DNA from 2 places in the Streptomyces sp. NPDC001401 genome. Region 2 is predicted to be linked to the other one. Evidence: riboswitches for the same ligand, from Rfam matches in the RefSeq annotation. Region 2 holds a riboswitch; the other holds the start of a gene.
What was found. Region 2 has a riboswitch for cobalamin ahead of ACFY10_RS15785 (ribonucleoside-diphosphate reductase subunit alpha). Riboswitches for the same ligand answer to the same signal wherever they lie in the genome.
Positions count from the first base shown of each region.

Region 1: another riboswitch for cobalamin. It lies ahead of ACFY10_RS03510 (prenyltransferase/squalene oxidase repeat-containing protein); the one in region 2 lies ahead of ACFY10_RS15785 (ribonucleoside-diphosphate reductase subunit alpha).

Region 1 covers NZ_JBIAWI010000001.1:749,728-753,462, reverse strand. Annotated here, with positions in the region: gene ACFY10_RS03520 (energy-coupling factor transporter transmembrane component T) at 1-298, opposite strand, end outside; gene ACFY10_RS03515 (SCO2322 family protein) at 291-917, opposite strand; gene ACFY10_RS03510 (prenyltransferase/squalene oxidase repeat-containing protein) at 914-2,146, opposite strand; cobalamin riboswitch at 2,255-2,392, opposite strand; gene ACFY10_RS03505 (phosphotransferase) at 2,457-3,122, shown strand; gene ACFY10_RS03500 (nuclear transport factor 2 family protein) at 3,119-3,586, opposite strand; gene ACFY10_RS03495 (MBL fold metallo-hydrolase) at 3,628-3,735, opposite strand, start outside.
Region 2 covers NZ_JBIAWI010000004.1:107,861-111,595, reverse strand. Annotated here, with positions in the region: gene ACFY10_RS15785 (ribonucleoside-diphosphate reductase subunit alpha) at 1-2,357, opposite strand, end outside; cobalamin riboswitch at 2,482-2,648, opposite strand; gene ACFY10_RS15780 (GNAT family N-acetyltransferase) at 2,675-3,175, opposite strand; gene mctP (monocarboxylate uptake permease MctP) at 3,251-3,735, opposite strand, start outside.

The DNA.
Region 1 (3,735 bases), on a different contig from region 2:
GGAAGGCGGAGTAGGAGTGGGACCAGGGGGTTCGGGGGCGGCAGGTGGCGACCACGTAGGCGGACGTCGCGATGAGGAGGGAGAGGAGGAGGGGGTTGGTGGTGCGGGTGGCTGCGGTGCCGAGGCCCAGGGACCATAGCCACCATGCGCCGGGGTGGAGTTGTGCAAGGCGGTGGGGGTGCGGGTGGGTGGGGTGCGCAGCCCGGCGCGACGGGGTGCCGCCTCTCCTTGGGGCGGGAGCCGCCCCAGCGGCACGACTGCCCGCAGGCTGCGGCGGGTGAGGTGCTCGGCTACGCATGCCTGCGTCGCCGTGCCTGCCACACGGCTGCCGCGCCCAGCAGCGCAACCGCCCCCGCTCCCACGAACAACCCGACCGCAGGGCCCCCGTCCCCCTTCTTCCCCGCAGCCGTCGGCTTCTTTCCCGCCGCGACCTGCTCCCCGCACCCCTTCTCCGGATACCCCCCGATCGCACACAACAGCGCGTTCGTGTCGTACCGCAGCGGCTTCGCCACCGACGCCAGTGCATCCGCCGTCGTGCCGTCGGCAGACACCCGCGCGCAGACCGTACGGCGGGTCGGCGGTGTCTCGCCGGACGGGGCGTCCGCCGCCGTACCGAAGTCGATGACGAGCGCCACGCGCTTCTTGCCGTCCTGCGCCGGCGTCCGCGAGCAGATCACCGGGAACGACGCCTGGCCGCGCGGCTTCGCCGAGTCGGCCGAGTCCTCGCTCACCGAGAAGCGGAAGCCCTGGACGTCGCCGTCGGAGGGGCGGGCGGTGGCGGGGCCCTGGGTGGCGTACGTCCAGCGGCCGTTGTCGTAGTCCCAGAAGGACCAGTAGCGGTAACCGGCGGCCTGCGCCTGGCCGCCGGCAAGGGTGAGGAACAGCACCGCCAACAGGAGGACAGCGCGGCGGATCACGGCTGTGCCTTCTTCTTACGGCCGCTGATCAGGAACCCGACCCCGATGCCGCCGACGAGTCCCACACCGACGATCCACCAGACGCCGAACCCGGAGCCCTTCTTGGCGGAGTGGTCCTCTGCGCTCTGCGAGGACTCGCTGGGGTAGGCGCCGGACGTCGGGAGGGCGGCCGGCTTCGGACCGGTCGCGTTGAGGAGCTTGACCAGGTCCTGGCCGCCGAAGTCGTTGTAGTCGAAGGTCGCCGCGTTCGCGGCGAGGATCAGCTGCGCATACGCGGCCGGTCCGGCCTGCCGGGCCCATGCCCCGGAGTTGGTCTCCAGCCAGCGCATGGCGTCGGCCGCCTTGTCGCCGTGGCCCGCGGTCGCGAGGGCGAGGACCGCGTCGGCCGTGTTGCCGTAGTCGGGCTGGGGTTTGGCGCCGGCCAGCACCGACGTCAGGTGCTTGTCCTTGGCCAGGGCCTTGACGAGATATCCGGCACCGTTGCGCGCCGCCTGCTCGGGAGCGGTGGCGTTCTTGCACGTCAGATCGGTGTCGGTCGGCTTCGCGGCGTCCCCGGCCAGCCCCTTGCCGAGCGCGCCCACGACCGCCGCCGCCGTCGCGTCCGCGTTGGCGGCCAACTTGCCCTTCTTGTCCGGCTGGAAGGCGAAGGCACCCGCGCCGTCCCCGTTACAGGGGAGGGCGAGCTTCAGCAGGGCGTCGTAGGGAGACTTGCCGTCCTTCACAACCCCGCCCGGCTTTTCGCCAACGGCGGTCAGCGCGCCGATGACGACGGACGTCGAGTTCGCGTCGCTCGCCCCGCCCGGCAAGTAGCCCCAGCCGCCGTCCTTGTTCTGCACGGACTTCAGCCAGGAGACCGCCTTGCCGGTGGCGGTCCGGTGTCCGCCGAGCGCGGCGAGGGCGTGGACGGCGGCGGCCGTACTGTTCGTGTCGACCGCGAGCTTGGCATCGCAGGCCCTCGCGGCATCGGCGCGGAACGCCGCGAACGCACCGTTCGCGCACTGCTGTCCCGCCAGCCAGTCCACCGCCTTCGCCGCCGGCTTCACGCCCACGGTGTCCTGCGCGAGCAGCGCCAGCGACTGGCGCCAGACGCCGTCGTACTTCGGGTCGGAGGTGCCGTACAACCCGTCGGGTATCGACGGGGCGGGGGACGCGGCGACAGCGGGGACGGCGGCACCCAGTACGGCGGTGGCGGCGGCCAGAGCCGCGACGCTGCGGCGGACGACGTTCATGATCGGCGGGTGCCTCTCCCTGCGGGAGCGGGCAGCACGGGAGACCCCGGGCGGCTCGGCTCCGTATGCCTCGACGGTGCCGCGCGCCGACGGGCTGCCGACGCACGTGAGCCGGTCACGACCGAGCGGGGCAGTCCGGCTGACCGCCTTACGGGCGGTTCACGGTTGCGGGGTCAGCGCCGGAATTGCACCGGCTTCCCCCCGTACGGTGTGATGACGACCCGGCCACTCTACCGGCCCGTAGGAACACGCTGAGAGCCGCCTGTGAGGCGCCGGCCGGTACGTTCGGATCATGACAACGGGGAGGGTCATGACGACGGGGAAACTGCTCGGCACGGGCCGGGTCAACGACGTGTACGAGATCGACGAGGCGTGGGTGCTGCGCCGCGACCGGCACGGATGGGGCGACGCGGCCGCCGAGGGTGTCGTGATGGAACACGTGCGTGCCCACGGCTACCCCGTGCCCCGCGTGCGGCTCGCCGACTCCACACGCACCGACCTGGTGATGGAGCGGCTGTCCGGGCCGACGATGCTTCAGGCGTGCCTGGATGGTTCGCTGGGCGCCGACGAGGCGGGCGCGACCGTGGCCGACCTGCTGCGGCGCCTGCACGCCGTCCCCACCCGCGACTCCGCCGATCCCGACTGCCGGGTCCTCCACCTCGACCTGCATCCGGACAACGTGATGCTCACGCCCGACGGTCCGCACGTGATCGACTGGTCCAACGCGGAGGAGGGCCACCCGGGCCTCGACTGGGCCATCTCCGCCATGATCCTGGCCCAGGTCGCCGTCGACGACGAACCGATCGCCGACAGCGCCCGCGCCATGCTGACCGCCCTGCTCGCCGACCCCTCCCACCTCACCGAGGCAGGCCTGACGGAGGCCCGGCGCCGACGCGCGGCCAACCCGACGATGAGCCGACGGGAGGTCGAACTCCTCGGGGAGGCCGAGGAGTTGATCCGTACGTTCCTGCGCTAGCGGTCGAGAGCGCCGCGGTCCTGGCGCGGGGTCGGGCCGCCGAAGGGGAGGTGCAGGGTCCGCGAGGCGAGCAGCCACCGTCCGTCGACACGACGGAACGTGTCCTGGTAGTGGCCGACCTGGACGGGCGGGCCGGCGGGCACCATGTCGCCGGACCAGCCTTCGATGCGGTACGTCGTGAAGTACGAGGTGGCCTCTGCGATGTCCTCGGACGTCACGGTGACCCGGATGTTGGACATGACCCGCCGCGAGAGCTTGTCAGCCGGCCGTGAGCCGAAGTACTTCCGCAGCGCCTCCCGCCCCTCGGACCGCCGCCCGTCCCCCGGAGGCGGCCACTCCCACCAGCCGTCCTCGGTGAACAACTCGGCCACGGAACCCGGCTCCCCGAGGTCGAGCCGGTGGACGAAGTCGAGGATCAGACGTTCACAGGCGCGTTCGGCGAGGAGTTGCTGCAACGGGTCCATGGTCATTGGGTACCAGTGGGCACCCAGGGCCCACGAGCGAATTACACCGCCACGTACGTCACCGGATCGCTCCCCGCCACCGCCTCCGCCCGCCCCAGCTTCACCAGCCGCCGCAGATGCGCCTCGGCCTCCGAGACCGCGATGTTCCT
Region 2 (3,735 bases):
CAGGACTCGGGGTTTTCCAGGGAGCAGGCGACCGCGTCGGGGTCGGCTGCTTGCTGCACGGGGATGGTCTTTTCAGGCTGAGCTTGGGCCTGGGCGGCGCGGGCGATGCGGGTCGCCGGGCGGGAGCGCAGGTAGTACGTCGTCTTCAGGCCCTGCTTCCAGGCGTACGCGTACATCGACGAGAGCTTGCCGATGGTCGGCGTCTCCAGGAACAGGTTCAGGGACTGGGACTGGTCCAGGTACGGGGTGCGGGCCGCCGCCATGTCGATCAGGCCGCGCTGCGGGATCTCCCACGCCGTGCGGTACAGGGCGCGTACGTCGGCCGGGATCCAGGCGAAGTCCTGCACCGAGCCGTTCGCGTCGCGCAGCGCCTCGCGGGTACGGGCGTCCCAGACTCCCAGCGCCTTCAGGTCCTTCACCAAGTACGAGTTGACCTGCAGGAATTCACCGGACAGCGTCTCGCGCTTGAAGAGGTTCGACACCTGCGGCTCGATGCACTCGTACACGCCCGCGATCGAGGCGATGGTGGCCGTGGGAGCGATCGCGAGGAGAAGGGAGTTGCGCATGCCGACGGTGGCGATGCGCTCCCGCAGTGCCGTCCAGCGCTCCGGCCAGGTGTACTGCGTGTCGTAGTGGTCGGGGTGCAGGATGCCGCGGGCCGTACGGGTCTTCTCCCAGGCCGGCAGCGGGCCGCTCCGCTCGGCGAGGTCGGCCGAGGCCTCGTACGCGGCGAGCATGATGCGCTCGGCGATACGGGTGGACAGGGCCTTGGCCTCCGGTGAGTCGAAGGGCAGGCGGAGCTTGAAGAAGACGTCCTGCAGGCCCATCGCGCCGAGGCCGACGGGGCGCCAGCGGGCGTTCGACCGGCCCGCCTGCTCGGTCGGGTAGAAGTTGATGTCGACGACGCGGTCCAGGAAGGTGACGGCCGTGCGGACGGTCTCGTCCAGCCGTTTCCAGTCGATGTCCTGGCCGACCACGAATGCGCCGAGGTTGACCGAACCCAGGTTGCAGACCGCCGTCTCGCCGTCGTCCGTGACCTCCAGGATCTCCGTGCAGAGGTTGGAGGAGTGGACGACATGGCCCGGCTCGGCCGTCTGGTTGGCGGTGCGGTTGGCGGCGTCCTTGAAGGTCATCCAGCCGTTGCCGGTCTGGGCGAGGGTGCGCATCATGCGGCCGTAGAGGTCGCGGGCGGGGATGGTCTTGCGGGCCAGCCCCTCCGCCTCCGCCTTGCGGTACGCGGCGTCGAACTCCGCGCCCCACAGGTCCACCAACTCGGGTACGTCGGCGGGGGAGAAGAGGCTCCACTGCTGGTCGGCGTTGACGCGGCGCATGAACTCGTCCGGGATCCAGTGCGCGAGGTTCAGGTTGTGCGTACGGCGGGCGTCCTCGCCGGTGTTGTCGCGCAGCTCCAGGAACTCCTCGATGTCGGAGTGCCAGGTCTCCAGGTAGACGGCCGCCGCGCCCTTGCGCCGGCCGCCCTGGTTCACGGCGGCGACCGAGGCGTCGAGGGTCTTCAGGAACGGGACGATGCCGTTGGAGTGCCCATTGGTGCCGCGGATCAGCGAACCGCGGCTGCGGATGCGGGAGTACGCGAGGCCGATGCCGCCGGCGTGCTTCGAGAGGCGGGCCACCTGGTGGTAGCGGTCGTAGATGGAGTCCAGCTCGTCCAGCGGGGAGTCGAGGAGGTAGCAGGACGACATCTGGGGGTGCCGGGTGCCGGAGTTGAAGAGGGTGGGGGAGGAGGGGAGGTAGTCGAGGCGGCTCATCAGGCCGTAGAGCGCGGCGACTTCGTCGACGGCGCGGGCCGAGTCGTCCTCGGCGAGGCCGCTGGCGACCCGCAGCATGAAGTGCTGCGGCGTCTCGATCACGCGGCGGGTGATCGGGTGCCGGAGCAGATAGCGGCTGTGGAGCGTGCGCAGGCCGAAGTAGCCGAAGCGGTCGTCCCCTTGAGGGTCGACGAGTGCGTCCAGGCGGGCGGCGTGCAGGCGGACGATCTCCGCCGTGCGGTCGGCGATGAGGCCTTCGCGGTGCCCGACGGCGACAGACTCCGTGAAGGACGTGACGCCCTGCGAGGCGGCCTCCGCGGCGATGCTGATCGTGAGCAGCCGGGCGGCGAGCCTGCTGTACGCGGGGTCCTCCGAGATCAGGCCGGCGGCCGCCTCCGTGGCCAGTTCGCGCAGCTCCGTCTCGTCCGCACGGGCGGACCGGCCGCGCAGCGCGGCGGCGGCGACCCGGCCGGGGTCGGCGTCGGGGAGGTCGGCGGTCAGCTCGGTCAGGGTCCGCAGCAGCGCGGCTCCGGGACCGTCGTCGGCCACTGCGGCGTTCGCTGAAACCGGGTCTGCTGGCGCGATGGTCACGTGAGGCTCTCCCTCGCTCGGCACGGGGGGCCTTGCGGAGGGCAGGGGGCAGTCACGAGCGCGCACGGCGTCGCGTCCACCGGCCCATTCCACGAGGCCCGGACGTCACAGCACCCGGGCCACGGCGGCCGGGCGCACTGTCGGCAGGTCCTCGGACTGACGCTCAAACATGTGCGAACACGCATGAGTACACCGTTGCGGGACAGTTCCGGATTCGCACCGGATTCCCCTGCGGCGACAGCGAGCATGAGCATACATCTTGTGCCGGGCGCCGGAAGCACCCCCATATGTTGTGTCGCTGCTGACTCCGGAGCGTGTCAGAGCGTCAACTCATAGGTGATCAGCGTGAAGTCGACTCCCGGGATCGGGTTCCAGTCGCGCTCGGGGGCGCGGACGAAGCCGGCGCGTTCGTAGATGCGGTGGGCGGCATGCATGATCGACTGGGTGGACAGGACGATGCCGGTGCACTCCGCGGCTCTTGCCCGGTCGATGCAGGCGCGGACGAGGGCCTCTCCGGCTCCTCTGCCGCGGGCGGCGCGGTCGACGGCGAGCATACGGATCTCGGCCTCTCCGGGGCCCGCAATGTCGGTCATGGGGCCCGGGGACGCGACGAAGGTGACGCCGCCGAGGAGTTGGTCGCCCTGCGCGGCCACCAGCACGTCGGCCGCCGCCGCCCGCTTGGCGACGTCCTTCAGTTCGCCGAGATACCAGTCGCTCGCGCCGAAGGTGAGAAGGCCGTCCTGGAGGTAGGCCTGGGCGGTGATCTCGCCGAGGGCCTCGTACTCACCGGGTTCCACCGGCCTGATCACGATGTCCATGTACCCGAGTGTGCCGGACGGGTACGACAACGGGCCGCCGGATTTCGTCCGACGGCCCGTTGGTCACCGCAACCGTCAGTGGGAAGCCCCGGCCGTGGCCGGCGGCAGCTCCACCTGCACGCCCGGGTCGCCCGCGTCCGCCGTGTAGTCCTGCGGCTTCGTCTCGTCGACGCCCTCCGGGGCCTTCAGCGCCTTGAGTACGAAGGTCAGGACCACCGCGACCACGGCATTCAGGACGAACGCGGTGAGGCCGATGTAGCCCATCTCGCCGAGGCCCGGGATGTCGGCGTTGGAGCCACCGAAGTGCTTCTGGCCCGGGTTGGTCGGGGAGGCGACGCCGTACGCGGCGAGGGTGCCGTAGACCATGCCGACCGCCCAGCCCGCGAGCAGTGCCCAGCGGTGGAACCAGCGCGTGAACAGGCCGCCGACCAGGGCCGGGAAGGTCTGCAGGATCCAGATGCCGCCCAGCAGCTGGAAGTTGATGGCGACCGTCTTGTCCATGGTCAGGACGAAGACCAGGGCGCCCACCTTCACCAGCAGGGACACCAGCTTGGAGACCT